DNA from 3 places in the Naumannella cuiyingiana genome. Region 3 is predicted to be linked to each of the others. Evidence: predicted binding sites of a transcription regulator. Region 3 holds the regulator's gene; each other region holds the start of a gene.
The links. Region 3 encodes LexA, which represses DNA repair genes until DNA is damaged. Its sites were predicted from a motif close to TCGAACANNTGTTCGA; they were not measured.
Positions count from the first base shown of each region.

Region 1: ruvC (crossover junction endodeoxyribonuclease RuvC) is a predicted target of LexA. The motif match lies at 2,008-2,023, and genes of this name have one in related genera.
Region 2: GGQ54_RS14605 (alpha-ketoglutarate-dependent dioxygenase AlkB) is a predicted target of LexA. The motif match lies at 2,786-2,801, and genes of this name have one in related genera.

Region 1 covers NZ_JACBZS010000001.1:169,332-175,251, reverse strand. Annotated here, with positions in the region: gene GGQ54_RS00740 (NlpC/P60 family protein) at 1-595, opposite strand, end outside; gene GGQ54_RS00735 (ArsR/SmtB family transcription factor) at 935-1,891, opposite strand; gene ruvC (crossover junction endodeoxyribonuclease RuvC) at 2,040-2,612, shown strand; gene ruvA (Holliday junction branch migration protein RuvA) at 2,609-3,205, shown strand; gene ruvB (Holliday junction branch migration DNA helicase RuvB) at 3,258-4,328, shown strand; gene yajC (preprotein translocase subunit YajC) at 4,478-4,882, shown strand; gene secD (protein translocase subunit SecD) at 4,906-5,920, shown strand, end outside.
Region 2 covers NZ_JACBZS010000001.1:3,113,943-3,119,862, forward strand. Annotated here, with positions in the region: gene GGQ54_RS14590 (sugar phosphate nucleotidyltransferase) at 1-249, opposite strand, end outside; gene GGQ54_RS14595 (methyltransferase domain-containing protein) at 281-1,573, opposite strand; gene rplS (50S ribosomal protein L19) at 1,781-2,131, shown strand; gene GGQ54_RS14605 (alpha-ketoglutarate-dependent dioxygenase AlkB) at 2,141-2,764, opposite strand; gene lepB (signal peptidase I) at 2,916-3,722, shown strand; gene GGQ54_RS14615 (ribonuclease HII) at 3,724-4,434, shown strand; gene GGQ54_RS14620 (DUF2469 domain-containing protein) at 4,447-4,761, shown strand; gene GGQ54_RS14625 (YraN family protein) at 4,851-5,219, shown strand; gene GGQ54_RS14630 (YifB family Mg chelatase-like AAA ATPase) at 5,219-5,920, shown strand, end outside.
Region 3 covers NZ_JACBZS010000001.1:3,290,321-3,296,240, reverse strand. Annotated here, with positions in the region: gene GGQ54_RS17495 (RDD family protein) at 1-533, shown strand, start outside; gene arfB (alternative ribosome rescue aminoacyl-tRNA hydrolase ArfB) at 648-1,073, shown strand; gene GGQ54_RS15485 (hypothetical protein) at 1,086-1,409, opposite strand; gene lexA (transcriptional repressor LexA) at 1,687-2,436, shown strand; gene GGQ54_RS15475 (ATP-dependent DNA helicase) at 2,440-4,365, opposite strand; gene hflX (GTPase HflX) at 4,533-5,920, opposite strand, start outside.

The DNA.
Region 1 (5,920 bases), 3.1 Mb from region 3:
GCCGGAAGGTGCCCACCCGCGTCCGGTCGCCCTGCGAGCTCACCGGCTTCACGTTCAGGCCCTCGTCGGCGCCCTGGGCCTGCACCATCTGGCCTCCGCCGAGGTAGATCGCGGTGTGCCCGGTCCAGATGATGATGTCGCCGGGCTGCCAGTTGGCCTCGTCGGTGCCGACATCGGTGAAGCCGTTCGCCTCGAGCGCGTCGGGCATCCCGCTGGTGGCCACGCCGCCGAAGTCGACGCCCGTCGCCTTGAACCAGGCCCAGCGGACCAGGCCCGAGCAGTCCAGGCCGGTGCGGTTGGTGTGGTCGTAGCCGGCGTCGGGATTCGGGATGCCGGTCGACGGGCCGGGCTCGGCGTCGTGCCCGCCGCCCCACGAGTAGAGGGTGCCGGCCGCGACCTCGGCGCACGCGGCGTCGATCATCGCCGTCGCCTCGGCGGTGGCGTCGGTCTGCGCCGCGCAGCTCGCGGCGCTGGCCCGGTCGATCGGCGCCGTGGTCGCGACGCCGGCGGCGAGACCGCCGCCGAGCGCGAGGGTCGCGGCGATGCCGGCGATCGTCCTGCGGATTCCGTCGGGACGGATGGTCGTGGTGGTCATGATCTTTCCTGCCCTTCGTGAGTGTCCGGTTGTTGCGAACACCACGCTGGCCGGAGCGGATCGGGGACGACAATCCTTTGCAGAAGGACGCAAAGGTGCCCGGCGCCTGACTGCGTCGAGCTGGTCCGGGGTCGCCGAGCTGCGCCATTACCGACCACTCGCCCAGGTTCTGGCTGGCCCGGGCTGCCGCATCGCCGCCGGAACCGACCGCTCGTCGGGGTCTCGGCCGGCATCGGCCGGCGTCGGCGACCAGAACCCGGGCGAGCGGTCGGTTCCGGCGGGGCGGCGGCCGGTGGCCGGGGCGAGCAGGCGTACGCGGGTTCCCCGGCGGGCGGAGGCTCAGGCGCCGTCGAGCAGGGTCCGGCCGAGGTCGGTGAGGCGGTGCTCGACGCTGCGCCCCGTCCGGTAGGACGCCAGGAGCCCCGCGGCCCGGAGGACCGCCGCATGGCGGCTGGCCGCGGACACCGACACGCTGGCGCGGTCGGCCAGATCGCTGGTGGTGCCGGGCACGGCGGCGGCGCCGAGGATCTCGTGCCGGGCCGGCCCGATCAGCCGGGCGACGCCCGGATCGGCGGTGTCCTCCCCGGCCGCCAGCACCTCGGGGTCGTGCGCGGTGGGGTGGACCAGGGTCGGTCGGCCCAGCGGGTCGCGCAGCTTGGTCGGGTCGTCGAGGCAGAAGTACGCCGGCTGCAGCACGATCCCGCGGCCGTCGAGGTGCAGGTCCGCCGAGCGGCGCGGTCCCTTGATGATCAAAAAGGGCGGCTGCCACTCGATCCCAGGCCCGAGCGACTCCAGCAGCGCCGCGATGCCGCTGGTCGCGAGCAGTTGGCGGCGTACCTCGAGGTCTTCGTGGACGCGCCGGCGGATGCGTTGCCAGTAGGGCGCCAGCGCGAGGTGCCAGTACACGTCGAGCGCCTTGACGAGCGCGTCGATGTCGACGGCCGGCCGCTGCGCCGCGGCCAGCCCCCGTTCGGCGTCGAGCTCGGCGACCTGGGCGCCGACGATGCTGCGGTCGGTGTCGGCGATGGCGTCGCGGCCGGCATCGATGCTGGTCACCGCGTCCTCGGGGGTGAGGAAGTCGGGGGTGTAGCCGATCGGGGGCGCGAGGTGCAGCAGCACGCGGCACTGCTCCGGCAGGCCGGCGGCGAGCACCTCGGCCTGCCACGCATCGAACGCCCGGTGCCGGCGACGCGCCTGGAGCCGGTGCACGCTCAACACGAGCTCCCACATCAACGAGACGTCGTCGGCCAGGACGACGCTGGTCAGGTCCCGCTCGGTGAAATGGATGCGCAGCATGTTGGTCCCCGACCGCCCGGCGCCGACAGATTCGCGAGCAAGCTAGCAACGCCGGGGGCCGACCGGCGGTGGGCCCGGCGCGCCGGACCGCCAACCGCCGCGCCCGCCGCTAGCATCCGAACACGTGTTCTATCGATCAGGAGGCCGGATGCGCGTGCTCGGGATCGACCCGGGCCTGACCCGCTGCGGGTTGGGCGTGGTCGAGGGGACCGTCGGCCGGCCGCCGACGCTGGTCGCGGTCGGAGTGGCCAGGACACCGGCCGAGCTCGATCCGGCGCGCCGGCTGGTGCAGATCGAGCGGGCGGTGCAGGACTGGCTCGCCGAACACCGGCCCGAGGTGGTGACGATCGAGCGGGTGTTCGCCCAGCACAACGTGCAGACGGTGATGGGCACCGCGCAGGCGGCAGGGGTGGCGATGCTGGTCGCGGCGCGCGCCGGGCTGCCGGTGGTGCTGCACACGCCGAGCGAGGTGAAGGCGGCGATCACCGGCTCCGGCCGCGCCGACAAGCGCCAGGTCGGCGAGATGGTGACCCGGATCCTGCGCCTGCCGGAGGCGCCGAGGCCCGCGGATGCCGCCGACGCGCTGGCCCTGGCGATCTGTCACCTGTGGCGCGGCGGCGCCGCCGGACGGTACGCCGATGCGGTGGCGGGCGCCTCCCGACCGACGAACGGGTACGCGGCCGCGGTGGCCGCCCACGCCCGCGGCGGGAGGAAGGCGTGATCGCGCATCTGGCGGGCACGGTCGACCGGGTCGGCACGACCTCGGCGGTGATCGATCTCTCCGGATTCGGCGTACTGGTGCTGATCACGCCGGCGACGGCGAGCGAGCTGCGGCCCGGCGAGCGGGCCCGGCTCGCCACCTCGATGGTGGTCCGCGAGGACTCGATGACCCTCTACGGCTTCGCCGATGCCGACGAGCGCGATCTGTTCGAGCTGTTGATCACCGCCAATGGCGTCGGGCCGAAGCTCGCCCAGGCGGCCTTGGCGGTGCACGGGCCGGACGACCTGCGGGCAGCCATTGCCGCCGGTGATCTTGCCACCCTGACCCGGGTGCCGGGGATCGGTCGCAAGGGCGCCGAACGGATCTGCATCGAGTTGCGCGACAAGATCAACGCGGTCGGTCCGGCGGGGGTCGCGGCGCCCGCCTCGCCGACGGCGGCGTGGCGCGAGCAGGTGCTGGCGGGCCTGCAGGGTCTGGGATGGTCGGCCAAGGACGCCGAGGCGGCGTGCGACCGGGTCGCGCCGATGGCCGACGAGCGGGCGCGAGTCGCCGACCTGATGCGGGCCGCGCTGCAGACCCTCGCGCGCAAGTGATCGCCCGACCGCAGACCGGGGGCGGCGGATGACCGGCTGGCAGAATGGCCGGGTGTCTGCCGACAGCGATTCCCGCGATCCCGGCGGCCGGCGCGACGGATCGCCGGTCGACCCGGCGGCCGGCCCGGACGAGGCGGCCGCCGAGGCCGCCCTGCGGCCGCAGCGGCTGGCCGACTTCGGCGGCCAGCCGCGGGTCGCCGACCAGCTCGGGCTCGTGCTGTCTGCCGCCCGCGGGCGCGAGCACGTGCCGGACCATGTCTTGTTGTCCGGGCCGCCGGGGCTGGGCAAGACGACGCTGGCGATGATCATCGCCAACGAGCTGGGCGTCGCGCTGCGGATCTCGTCCGGGCCGGCGATCCAGCACGCCGGCGACCTGGCCGCGATCTTGTCCGGGCTGGGGGAGGGTGAGGTCTTCTTCCTCGACGAGATCCACCGGATGTCGCGTGCCGCCGAGGAGATGCTCTACCTCGCGATGGAGGACTTCCGGGTCGACGTGGTCGTCGGCAAGGGGCCGGGCGCCACGGCCATTCCGCTGGAGATCCCGCGGTTCACCCTGGTCGGCGCGACCACCCGGGCCGGCCTGCTGCCGGGGCCGCTGCGCGACCGTTTCGGGTTCACCGCACAACTGGACTTCTACGATGCCGACGCGCTGCGCGAGATCGTGTCGCGTTCGGCGCAGCGCCTGGGCGTCGCGCTGGCGCCCGATGCCGCCGCCGAGATCGCCGGCCGGTCCCGGGGTACGCCGCGGATCGCGAACCGATTGCTGCGCCGCGTGCGCGACTACGCGCAGGTCAAGGCCGACGGCGCGGTGACGCTGGAGCTGGCGCGGGCGGCACTGGCGCTCTACGAGGTGGACGAGCGCGGGCTCGACCGGCTCGACCGTGGTGTCCTGGAGGCCATGTGTCGGCGCTTCGCCGGCGGACCGGTCGGACTGTCCACGCTGGCCATCGCCGTGGGCGAGGAGCCGGAGACGGTCGAGGAGGTTGCCGAACCGTTCCTGGTTCGGGAAGGGTTGATGATGCGTACCCCCCGCGGACGGGTCGCAACGCCCGCGGGCTGGGCGCATCTCGGCCTGCTGCCGCCGAACAATCGCAGCGATCCGAGCCTGTTCGACGCCGACTGAGCGCAGCGGGTCGGCGCGGCCGGTGCGGGATTCACGGGTTGTCTGGGTAGACTCCGGCGGTCGGAAGGCACGAGTGTGCGCGCCGTGCCCGCCGGGTAGGCGCGGGGACACGTGCGCAACGAGCAGAGCACCGCCGAACGAGGAGCCGAATGAATCTCGAGAACCTGACCACGCTCGGGCTGATCGCCCTGATGGTCGTCGGTTTCTACTTCCTGATCATCCGCCCGACCCGCAATCGGCAGAAGGAACAGGCGCGGACCCTCGAGTCGGCCACCGTCGGCGCCCGCGTGATGACGGCGTCGGGGGTCATCGGCACCGTCGCCGAGGTCGGCGACCGGCAGGCCCGGATCGAGATTGCCCCCGGGGTGATCGTGACCGTGGTCAAGCAGGCGATCGTGCAGGTGCTGCCCGATGGCGACGGCGACGAGTTCACCGACGTGCCGGCGGTCGAGGATCCGGCAGCGGAGCCCGCCGGACCCGAGAGCATTCCGCCGGCATCCGACCCGGTGAACGACCAGGACACCGGCGGTGCCAAGCCACCCGCCGACCGCTGAACGGCTGATGAGGTAACCGATCCGTGGCAGCACGAAAGATTCATCCTGTCCGCACGCTGATCATCTTCGGCGTGGTGATCGCGGCCCTGGCCGGCGCGATGGCGGCCTTCGGGACCTGGGTGCCCCGGCTCGGGCTCGACCTGCGCGGCGGCACCACCGTCACCCTGACGGCCACCAACACCACTGGAACCGGCGCCGTCGACCCGACCAGCCTGGAACAGGCCCGCCAGATCATCGAGCAGCGCGTGAACGGGCTCGGCGTCGGCGAGGCGGAGATCACCACCTCCGGTGACCGGCAGATCGTCGTCGCCGTGCCGAACGTCGACCAGGAAGAACTGGTCCGCCTCGTCGGCACCACCGCGCAATTGCGGTTCCGGCCCGTGTACCAGATGGAATCGGTGACCCCGCCGCCGAACGCCGGCGGTCAGCCCGGCGCCGAGGCGACCGCACCGCCGGAGGAACCACCGCCGGCCGAGGGCAACCGGCGTCCCGGGCCCGGTCTGCCGACGGCCCCGCCGGAGCCGCTCGCGCCGCGCCCCAGCGTCGAGGGCCAGCCGGGCGCGACGGCGCCCGACCAGGCGCTCAACTGGCAGCCCTCGGAACAAGACCTCGCCGACTTCGCCCAGTGGACCTGCGGTCAGCCGTTCCCGGACGTGGCCGACCAGCCGCTGTTCTCCTGCGACACGGCCGGGACGGCGAAGTTTCTGCTCGGTCCGATGCTGATCAGCGGCCAGGACGTGACCGGCGCGCAGGCGGGCATCCCGCAGGGCCGCTTCGAGTGGGTTGTCACGCTCCAGTTCAACGGTCAGGGATCGGCCGCCTTCGAACGGGCGACCGGTACGCTGGCCACGAAGCAGCAGCCACAGAACCAGTTCGCGATCGTGCTGGACGGCGACACCGTCTCCGCGCCGAGCGTCAACCAGCCCATCGCCGGCGGCCAGGCCGAGATCTCCGGCTCCTTCAACCAGGACAGCGCCAACGAGCTCGCCAACGTGCTGAAGTACGGCGCGCTGCCGTTGTCGTTCACGGTCGACTCGG
Region 2 (5,920 bases), 180 kb from region 3:
CAGCGCGAAGTCGTTGTGCGCGGTCGGTGCATGGTTGAGGAAGTAGTCCTTGATCATCTGCGCGCCGTAGCCGAGGCACAAGATGAACTCCTTGTGCCCGAAGTGGGCGAAATAGCGCATGACGTGCCACAGCAACGGATACGGCCCGACGAGTTGCATCGGTTTCGGGACGTCGTCGGTCGCGCTGCCGCGCATCCGCATCCCGTAACCGCCACAGAACAGCACGACCTTCAGTCCGTGACTCCTCATGATTCCCCCCAAACTCCAGGCAACTACGCGGTCAGCGCTCTGCCGGCGAAGCGCCGAGCCCGGTCGGCAGGGGCGTCGGTGCCCCGGTCGCCGGATCGACGATCTGCAACGTGGGCTGGGCGAAGACCAGCCGCCCGCCCCACTCGGCGATGCCTGCCAGTTGGTGGGTGATCTCCTCGCGCAGATTCCACGGCAGCACCACGACCAGATCCGGTCGGTCTGCATACAACTGCTCCACCGGCCGGATCGGGATCCGGGTGCCGGGCGTGAACCGCCCGTGCTTGTAGGGATTGCGATCGACCAGGTAGGGCAGCAGGTCGGGCCGGATGCCGCAGAAGTTCAGCAAGGTCTGGCCCTTGCCCGGCGCGCCGTAGCCGGCCACCTTCAGGCCCGCGTCGGCCGCGTCGATCAGCAGGCGGACCAGGTCGCGCCGGATCCGCGACACCCGCGGGGCGAGGCCGGCGTACCCGTCGACGCGGTCGAGCCCCGCCGCGCGCTCGGCGTCGGCGACTGCGCCCACCCGGGGCGACGGCGTCGGTGCGTGTTCGGCCGGGGCGGCCCAGAAGCGGATCGATCCGCCGTGGGTCGGGATCAGCTCGACATCGACCAGGCTGAGATCGGCGGCGGTGAGGGCGCCCCGCGCGGCGAGCACCGTCCAGTACTGGAAGTGCTCGTGGTAGACGGTGTCGAACTGGGCATCGGCGACGAGGTTAAGGGCGTGGTGCACCTCGATGCTGATCCGCCCGTCGTCGGCCACCAGGGTGCGCAATGCGCGGGTGAACCCCGCCACGTCGGGGATGTGCGCCCAGACATTGTTGGCGACGACCAGATCGGCCGGACCGTGCTGCTCCCGCACCCGGCGTGCCAGCGGTTCGGTGAGGAAGTCGTTGACGACGGGTACGCCGCGGCGCACCGCCTCCGCGGAGACATTGGTGCTCGGCTCGATGCCCAGACAGGGGATCTTGCGGTCGAGCACGTGCTGCAACAGATAGCCGTCGTTCGCGGCGACCTCGACCACCAGGCTGTCGCCGTCGAGCCCCAGGCGATCGGTCGCGTCCGCGACGAAACGCCGCGCGTGATCGACCCAACTGGTCGAGAAGGAGGAGAAGTACGCGTACTCGGTGAAGGTGTCCTCCGGCGTGATCAGCGCGGGGATCTGCAGCAGCAGGCAGCGCCGACACAGCCGCACGTGCAACGGATAGGTCTGCTCCGCGGCATCCAGCTCCGCCGCGGTCAGGAATCGTTCGCACGGTGGCGTCGCGCCCAGATCGAGCACGCTGACAAGTTCGTCGGCACGACAAAGCCGACAGGTATCCCCCGACACATCCGGCAACCTACCACCGCCGACCCGGATCGGGACATTCGCGGCGACAGGGCCCCGCGCGGATTGGTCAGCGCGGCGAGCGGTGTGGCAGACTTGACGGCTGCTGCCCGCGGTCTCGGCTCCTGCCACAGGGGGAACGCCCGAGTGCGCGGGCAGACGACTGCTCACCCAGCACCTGGTGACCTGTGGCACCGGCGAGGACAACCCATGAACAAGCTCATCGAGGCCGCCACCCAGCCTGCCGTGCGGGAGGACATCCCCGAGTTCCGGGCCGGCGATTCCGTGCGCGTGCACGTCAAGGTCGTCGAGGGCAACCGCTCCCGCGTCCAGGTCTTCGCGGGCGTCGTGATCGCCAAGAACGGCGGCGGCATCTCCGAGACCTTCACCGTCCGCAAGGTCAGCTTCGGCGTCGGCGTGGAGCGTACCTTCCCGCTGCACAGCCCCATCATCGACAAGATCGAGGTCGAGCGTCGCGGCGATGTGCGCCGCGCGAAGCTCTACTACCTGCGCGGCCTGCGCGGCAAGGCCGCCAAGATCAAGGAGAAGCGCGACAACTGATCGCGTCGCTCAGCGCACGCCGGCCACCCGGAACTGGACACTGATCCGGGGGCCGGCGTTTCGCATCTTCGGCACCGCGTGCTCCCAGGTGCGCTGCGCCGTGCCGCCCATCACGACCACATCGCCCGAGGCCATCGGGATCTGCAGCGACCGGCCGCCGCCGCGCGGCCGCAGCGCCAGGCGCCGCACCTCGCCGAGCGAGACGATCGCGACCATCGTGTCGTGGGTGCTGCCGCGCCCGATCCGGTCACCGTGCCAGGCCACGGAGTCGCGGCCGTCGCGGTACAGGCACAGCCCGGCGGTGACGAAGTCCTCGCCGAGCTCGGGCCGGTAGTGCGCGGAGAGCTCGGCGCGCATGGCATGCAGCAGCGGGTGCGGCCACGGATCGCCGGCGCCGTGGAAGCTGAGCAGCCGCGGGGTGTCGACGACGCGGTCATACATCTGCCGCCGCTCGCCGCGCCATGGCGTGTCGGCGAGCAGTCGCTCCATCAGCAGGTCGGGTCGCAGCACCCAGCCCGGTCGGACGTCCAGCCAGGCGCCGCGGGTCAACTCGCGGCGGCTGAGGCCGTCGGCGTAGCGACCGGTGCCGGGCTCGTCGTGGTCGACGGCGTCGAAGAGGGTGACCTGGCTCATGCGTGCAGCGTACCCGCTGATTCGAACTGATGTGCGAACCCGGCGCGCCGCGCGTGGTGTCGCCCGGGCGGGCTAGGCTGGCTCCTCGGTGGCGCCCACGCGGTGCCTGCCACGCGTGCGAGCGGCGCGCGGAGCGACGGAAGGGCAGTTGGTGGGCGAAGCGGTGGACTCCGGTCAGGACGCGACCGTCGGAGACAACGTTCGGCGACGCGAGAAGCGCTCGCCCGGTCGCTCGTTCGCCCGCTTCGTCCGCGAGTTGGTGATCGTCATCGTCGGCGCGCTGGTGCTGTCCGGGCTGTTGCGCGCGTTCGTGGCCCAACCATTCCTGATCCCGTCGCAGTCGATGGAGAACACGCTGCAGGTCGATGACCGGGTCGTCGTGCAGAAGATCACGCCCTTCCAGCGCGGCGACATCGTCGTCTTCAAGGACCCGGGCGGCTGGCTGCCGGCGACCCAGGAAGCCGCGGAGCGCGGGCCCGTCGGCAAGGCTCTCGAGTTCTTCGGGATCCTGCCCGACACCAGCGACGATCATCTGATCAAGCGCGTGATCGGCGTCGCCGGCGACACCGTCGCCTGCTGCGATCCCGACGGGCGGGTGACCGTCAACGGCAAGGCGCTGGAGGAGCGGGCATACCTGTATTCCTCCGGCGGTGAAACCGTGGACCCCGCGCGCGTCCCCTTCGAGGCCGTGGTGCCGGCCGGGCACATCTTCGTGATGGGCGACCACCGCAATTTCAGCGCGGATTCTCGCTGCCACATGGATCAGGAGGGTCCCGAGGGCTATCCCGGTTCGGCCGCGTTCGTCCCGGTCGACAACGTGGTCGGGACGGCCTGGCTGATCGTGGCGCCGTTCGACCGCTGGCGGACCTTCAGCACGCCGACGACCTTCGCCGGCGTACCCCCGCCCGGGCCGGCGCCCGCCCGGGGCACCATCTCGCCGGAGGGGGCGGGTTGCTGAGATGACGGCGAGCGACCGCAGGGGTACGCAGCGGCCCTGGCTGGTCCGGCGCGACAGCGGCATCTACGGCTACGAGCGTGCGCTGGCCCGGGCCGGCCTGGCGCCCGTCGCGGGCGCCGACGAGGCAGGCAGGGGCGCGTGCGCGGGGCCCCTGGTGGCCGCCGCGGTGATCTTGGCCCCGACCCGGGCCGGGCAGATCACCGGTCTGCGGGACTCCAAGCTGATGACCCCCGCGGCGCGCGAGCGCGCCTTCGACGAGATCCGTCGCAATGCGCTCGCGTATGCCGTTGTGGCCGTCGAGTCGACCGAGTGCGACCGCCTCGGCATGCATGTCGCGAACGTCCAGGCGCTGCGCCGGGCGCTGCACCGGCTGGACGCGGCCCCGCGCTTCGTGCTCACCGACGGGTTCGGTGTCGACGGTCTCGGGGTGCCGGGTCTGGCGATGTGGAAGGGCGATCGGGTGGCCGCCTGCGTCGCCGCCGCATCCGTGCTCGCCAAGGTCACCCGCGACCGGCGGATGGCCGAGCTCGCCGTGGCGTACCCCGACTTCGGCTTCGAGGTGCACAAGGGCTACTGCACGGCCGAGCACCAGGCGGCGCTGGACGAGCACGGGCCGTGCCCGGAGCACCGTCGCCGCTTCGACAACGTGGTGACGGCCGAGCGCGCACACGCCGGGCGTCGTTCGGCCGCGACCGCGGGCAGGCGGGGCTAGAGTGGCGGTGAGATGAGCACCGAGGATCTTGACGCCTACGAGAGCGAACTGGAGCTGCAGCTCTACCGCGAGTACCGCGATGTGGTGCGGCTGTTCAAGTACGCGGTGGAGACCGAGCGCCGCTTCTACCTGTGCAACGCCATCGATCTGAAGGTACGCACCGAGGGCGGCGACGTGTACTACGAGGTGTCGCTCGGCGATGCCTGGGTCTGGGACGTCTATCGGCCGGCCCGCTTCATCAAGAGCGCGAAGGTGCTGACCTTCCGCGATGTGTCGATCGAGGAGATCGTGCACTCCGATCTCGAGGTCCCCGGCTCCGAGAGCTGAGTCCGTCCACAGGGCACCCGATCCGCCCGGTTGTCCACAATTTCGCCGACGGCTGACAATTCGCGGACCCGACCGGCCAATGGTCTGGCATGGGAGTGGGGAACGCGCGGATCGCCCTCGGGCGGCATGGCGAGGATCTGGCGGCGGAGCTGTTGCAGGCGTCCGGCTTCGTCGTGCTGGAGCGCAATTGGCGCTGTGCCGCTGGTGAGGTCGACATCATCGCGCGCGATGTCGCCGCCGACGCCGTGGTGTTCTGCGAGGTCAAGGCGCGCCGGGGCCTCGGCTTCGGTGATCCGCTGGAGTCGATCACGGCAGACAAACTGCGCCGGTTGCGGCGACTGGCCGGCCACTGGCTGGCCGCCCACGATGCCGGCCCGACCCGGATCCGGCTCGACGCGATCGGCGTGCTGCTGGGCGGCCCACGACCGCGGCTGCGCCATGTGCGGGGGATCGGCTGATGAGCGGCGCCATCGCGTGCGCGTGGTCGGTCGCCCTGCTGGGCATGCGCGGCCAGCCGGTCGAGATCGAGGCGGCGGTCGGCGGCGGCCTGCCGCGCACCGTCCTGGTCGGGCTGCCGGATGCGGCGCTCTACGAGGCTCGCGACCGCTGCCGGGCGGCGGTCGCCAGCAGCGGTTTCGACTGGCCCGCGTCGCTGATGACGATCAACCTGACACCGGCCTCGCTGCCCAAGGCCGGCTCGCACTACGACCTCGGCATCGTCGCCGCCGTGCTCGCCGCGACCGGGGTCGGCAGCGCCGATCGGATCGCCGGGCAGGTGTTCCTGGGCGAGCTCGGCCTGGACGGCCGGGTCCGGCCGGTGCGAGGTGTGCTGCCCGCCCTGCTGGCCGCGGTCGAGCACGGGTTCGACCGCGCGGTCGTGCCCGCGGCGCAATGGGCCGAGGCGGCGCTCGTCGACGGCATCGCCATCACCGGTGTCGCCGATCTGCGCGAGCTGGCCGACCTGCTGCGGGGCCGGCCCCGGCCGGTCCGGGCCGCGGAGCCGGAGCCGGCCGGCCGCGGCGAGCCCGCCGCGGGGCCCGAGCCGCCCGATCTCGCCGACGTGGCCGGGCAGCTCGAGGCGCGGTGGGCGCTGGAGGTGGCGGCCGCCGGACGCCACCACCTCTTCCTGCAGGGGCCGCCGGGCGTCGGCAAGACCATG
Region 3 (5,920 bases):
ACCTGTTCCCGCTGGTGCTGGTCGGCACGATCCTCAATGTGGTCAACAACAATGCCGCCATGTCGGGCGAGTCGGCAGGTCCGGCCGGCATCGTGCTGTTGATCTTGTGGCTGCTGGCCGCCGGTTGGGCCATCTACAGCCGCTGGATCAAGGGCGGTTCGACCGGTGTCTCGGTCGGCCGCCAGGTGGCCGGCACCAAGCTGATCGGCGCCGAGACCGGTCAGCCGATCGGCGTCGGGATGACGATCGTCCGCGACATCGCGCACATTGTCGATTCGCTGATCTGCTACATCGGCTGGCTGTTCCCGCTGTGGGACCAGAAGCGACAGACCATCGCCGACAAGATCATGAAGACGGTGGTGGTCGACAACGCCGGCGGCGCCCAGACCGGTCCGGACAATCGTGACCAGACCGCGCTGCCCGCGCAGGGTGACTGGGGCCAGGGCACCCAGCCCTCCCAGACCGACTGGAACCAGGGCGGCCAGCAGGGCCAGTCCTCCCAGACCGACTGGGGCCAGCAGGGCCAGCGCTGATTCCGCAACCGCAGACGAGGGTGGTGTCCGCCGGGATGCCGCCCTCGCCTGCGTTTCCGGCCGCCGCCGATATTGCGCAGGCGTAGCGGGCACAGGCCGTGTCATGCTGCGGGGGTGGTGGACGACCTCGTGGTGACCGACCGGCTGGTGATCCCCGCCGCGGAGTTGCGCGAGCGATTCTCCCGAAGCTCCGGTCCGGGCGGTCAGGGCGTCAATACGAGCGATTCGCGGGTGGAGCTGACATTCGACGTGGCCGGATCGCCCTCGATCCCCGCCGGCCTCCGCGACCGGGCGCTCGCCCGGCTGGCCTCGAGGCTGGTCGACGGTGAGCTGACGATCGCGGCAAGCGAGCATCGCGGCCAGCTCGCCAATCGGCGAGCCGCGCGCGAGCGGCTCGCCCACCTGCTCCGGGAGGCCATCGTCCCACCGGCGCCACACCGCAGGCCGACGAGGCCGACCGCCGGCTCACGCGAGCGCCGGCTGGCGGCCAAGAAGCGGCGCGGCGAGATCAAGAAAGGCCGGGGAGCGGTCGAGCACTGACGTGGTGTCGGATCACGGCAGGGCGAGGATGCCCGCCACCGTCACACCGATGCAGACCAGCGCAGCGACGCCCAGCACGCCGGCCACCGCCAGCAGCACCGCGAGCCCGCGGTCGGTCAGTCGCCAGGTGGCGGGAACCGGAGCCGCCGCCACGACACAGCCCCGGGCCGGAACCCTGGCGGCGGCCGATCCGGCCCGACGCGCGGGATGAGCCTGCGGGCCGCGCCGATCGCGCCGCGGCCGACGGGGCCGGGCAGGGGCCGGGGTCCGGGCCGGACGCAGCGCGCGCTCGGTGAGCGAGGGGCGCGGGGTGAGCTCGAAGGTGCTGGTGGTCATGGTGGCCTCCGTGGGAAGTGGTCCGAGGCGGGTCGAACGTGTGTTCGATCCTTGTCTAGTGGGACCCGCGACCGAACGCAAGCACATTTCGCACATCCGTTCGATCGTGTCGCGCAGCGCGCCGTTCCAGTCGCGTACCGCGCCGTTCCATCGGGTCATGACCTCAGCCAAACAGTCGGGTCTGACACCCTCCGGGTCGAGGCACTCGGCGACCGGCTGCGCGACACGCTCGAACAGTTGTTTGATTGACCTCCCCCGCTGCCCTAACGTTCGCCTCATGGCAGCGAGCACCCCATCCAGGCCGGCGCCCCAACGCGGTGCGGGTCGCCCGACGCGCGCCGCGGTCGCGTCGCAGCTCGGCACCGATCTCGACGGCCCGCCCGATGCCGACGGTCTCACCCCGCGGCAGCGGCGGGTGCTCGAGGTGATCCAGGAGTCGGTGCAGCGGCGCGGCTATCCGCCGAGCATCCGCGAGATGGGCGAGGCTGTCGGCCTGGCATCGTCGTCGTCGGTCGCCCACCAGCTCAAGGTGCTGGAGGCGAAAGGATTCCTGCGCCGCGACCCGAATCGCCCGCGGGCCCTGGAGGTGTTGTTGCCGGGCGCCGCGGACGAGTCCGTGGTCGACCCGACGGGCATCGGGGATGCGATGCCGGACGCCGTCTCGGTGCCGATCGTCGGCCGGATCGCCGCCGGCGGTCCGATCCTGGCCGAGGAACGCATCGAGGATGTGTTCCCGCTGCCCAAGCAACTGGTCGGCGAGGGCACGCTGTTCCTGCTCCAGGTCTCCGGCGACTCGATGGTCGATGCGGCGATCTGCGACGGCGACTGGGTGGTGGTGCGCCAGCAGCCCGACGCCGTCAACGGGGACATCGTGGCCGCGCTGCTCGACGACGAGGCGACGGTGAAGACCTTCAAGCGGATCGACGGGCAGGTCTGGCTGTTGCCGCACAACCCCGCCTACCGCCCGATCGACGGGACGCACGCCTCGATCCTGGGCAAGGTCGTCGCCGTGCTCCGCCGGGTCTGAGCGCTACGGTCGCTCGCCCGACCTGCCCTGCTGCAGCCGGCGCAGCGCCGCGACGGCGACCTCCCGGTCGCGCGTCGTCCACATCGGCGGCATCGACGCCCGCAGATAGGAGCCGTAGCGGGCGGTGACCAGGCGCGGATCGAGGACCGCGACCACTCCTCGGTCGGTGATCCGCCGGATCAGCCGACCGGCCCCCTGCGCCATCAGCAGCGCCGCATGGGTGGCGGCCACGCTCATGAACCCGTTGCCCCCCGCCTCGGCGACCGCGCGCTGCCGGGCCTGCATCAGCGGGTCGTCGGGTCGCGGGAACGGCAGCTTCTCGATGATCACCAGCTCGCAGGTGTCGCCGGGGACGTCGATGCCCTGCCACAAAGAGAGGGTGCCGAACAGCGAGGTCTCGGGCTCGGCGACGAAGCGCCGGGTCAGCTCGCCGAGTTGCGCATCCCCCTGGCACAAGATCGTGTGCTCCGGCAGTTGGCGCCGCACGTGCACCGCGGCGGCCTCGGCCGAGCGTTGCGAGGCGAACAGGCCGAGGGTACGCCCGCCGGCGGCCCAGACCAGTTCGGCCACCTCGGTCAACGTCGGCGGGGCAATCCCGTCCCGGGTCGGCGCGGGCAGGCCGGAGGCGACGTAGAGGATGCCCTGGCGGCCGTAGTCGAACGGCGACCCCACATCGAGGCCGCGCCACTCCCCCTCGTCGAGCTCGGCGCCTTCCTCGTCGGCGCGCAGCCCGACCGAGCCGGCCATCGGCCCGAAGCCGCCGCCGAGCTTCAGCGTCGCCGAGGTCAACACCGTCGGATGCTCATCGAGCACCCGGGAGCGCATCAGTCCGGCGACCGAGAGGGGCGCCACCCGGACGTCGCGGCCGAAGCGCTCCGAGTCGGTCACCCAGACGACGTCGTTCTCCGCCAGCGCCGCTACCCGTTCGGCGATGTCGTGGATCTCCTGCACCGCGGCGGCAGCCTGGCGCCGGTCGGGCTCGGGGTCGCGACCCCGGGTCAGCGCGCTGACCAGCCGCCGGGCCACATCGCGTACCCGCTGCGCCGCCGCGACCACCGCCGCGTCCTCGCTCTCCACCCGTCCGGGGGTCGCGTCGTCCAGCGCGACCCGCAACTCGTCGGCGGTCTCGGTGAACTCCAGGGCAAGATCGTCATCGACGAAGCCGGCGGCGCGCCGGCCGACCCGCTCCACGGCGGCCGGGGCAAGCTCGACGGACGCGGCGCCGGTCACCCGGGCGGTCAGTTCGTGTGCCTCGTCGATGATCAGTTGATCATGCTCGGGCAGTGCGGTGCCGCCGTGCATCGCGTTGATCGCGAGCAACGCGTGGTTGGTGACCACGAGCTGGGCGCCACGGGCCTGTTCGCGCGACTTCTCGACGAAGCATTCCTCGCCATAGGGGCAGCGCTGGGCACCGAGGCATTCGCGGACCGGCACCGAGACCTGGGCCCAGGCCCGCTGCGTGTGGCTCGGCGCGTCATCCCGGTCGGCGACGCCTCCGCCCTCGAGCTCGGACTCGGCCCACTCGCGCAGCGCGAGCACCTCCCCACCCAGCTCGGACTCGGGGGTGCGCCGGCTCTGTGGGATGCCGGCGGTGAGGTCGGCAGCAGAGATCAGGGCCGACTGGTCGTCGACCGCCCCGTCGCGGACCTTGAGCAGACACGCATAGTTGGACCGGCCCTTGAGGATCGCGTGTTTCGGTCGCCGGCCGGTCACCTTGGCCACGGCCTCCACCGCCGCGGGGATGTCGGATCCCGCCAACTGCGCCTGCAGCGCCAGGGTCGCGGTGGCGATCACGATCCGGGCGTCGCGATGCTCGGACAGGTACGCCAGCGCGGGCGCGAGATAGCCGAGCGACTTGCCCGTCCCGGTGCCGGCCTGGACCAGCAGGTGCCGACCGGATTCGAGCGTCTCGGCGACGGCCCCGGCCATCGCCTGCTGGCCGGGGCGCTCCGCGCCGTCGATGCCCTCGACCGCCGCCTCGAGGATCTCGCGCGGCAGATCGCGCGGCTCGGGCTCCTCGGTCACCGCCCCACCCTACGCGGCGGCGACGGGCCGGCTCGCGGTTGCGGGCGGCCGTGTCGCGACGGCGTACCCGCTCAGGCGTCGACCGACCGGTAGGGCTCCAGCTCGGCGGCCAGCTCGGGATAGACCCGCGCCCGGACCCGCGTACCGTCCGGCGTGTGCTCGGCGTCGATCAACTCGCCGTGCTGATGGATCTTGTTGATCAGGTCCCCGCGCTCGTAGGGCACCAGGGCGGCCACCTCCGCCTCCGGCCGGGGCAGCCCCGCCCAGACCCGCTCGCGCAGCTCGGCGATCCCCGCGCCGGTCCGGGCGGACACGAACACGGCATCCGGATGGGCGGTACGCAGGGCCGTCAGCGTCGCCTCGTCGGCCCGGTCGGTCTTGTTGATCACCAGCAGTTCGGGCAGCCGGCCCGCTCCGATCTCGGCGAGCACACCGCGCACAGCCGAGATCTGGCCCGCGGGGTCCGGGTCGGACCCGTCCACGACGTGCAGCAGCAGGTCGGCGGTGGCGGATTCCTCCAGCGTCGAGGCGAAGGCCTCCACCAGGTCGTGCGGGAGATGCCGGACGAACCCGACGGTGTCGGTCAGCGTGAACTCGCGCCCGTCCTGGGCCTCCGAGCGCCGGGTGGTCGGGTCCAGCGTGGCGAACAGCGCATCCTCGACCAACACCCCGGCGCCGGTCAGCCGGTTCAGCAGGCTCGACTTGCCGGCATTGGTGTAGCCCACGATCGCCACCGACGGCACCTTGTTGCGCTCGCGGTTGGCGCGCTTGGTCTGCCGGGTCACGTCCAGTTCGCGCAGCTTCACCCGGAGCTGGGCGATCCGGTGGTTGATCCGGCGCCGGTCGGTCTCCAGCTTGGTCTCGCCGGGACCGCGGCCACCCATGCCGGCACCGCCCGACGCCCGGCCGCCGACCTGCCGGGACAGGTTTCCGCCCCAGCCGCGCAGCCGCTGCTTGAGGTAGTTGAGCTGGGCCAGCTCGACCTGCGTCTTGCCCTCCACGGACTTGGCGTGCTGGGCGAAGATGTCGAGGATCAGCATGGTCCGGTCGATCACCTTGACCTTGACCCGGTCCTCCAGATTGCGCAGTTGCGCCGGGGCGAGCTCGCCGTCGCAGACCACGGTGTCGGCACCGGTGGCGACCACGATCTCGCGCAGCTCCGCGACCTTGCCGCGGCCGATGTAGGTCGCGGGATCGGGTTTGCCGCGGCGCTGCACCACGCCCTCCAGGACCTGCGATCCGGCGGTCTCCGCGAGCAGCTTCAGCTCGGCCATGGCATTGTCGGCATCGACCTGCGATCCGGTCGTCCAGACGCTGACCAGGACCACCCGCTCCAGCCGGAGCTGGCGGTACTCGACCTCGGTGACATCGGCGAGCTCGGTGGACAGACCGGCGACGCGGCGCAAGGAGTTGCGCTCGGCCAGATCGAGCTGGTCCCCGTCGAAGTTCTCGGGATCGT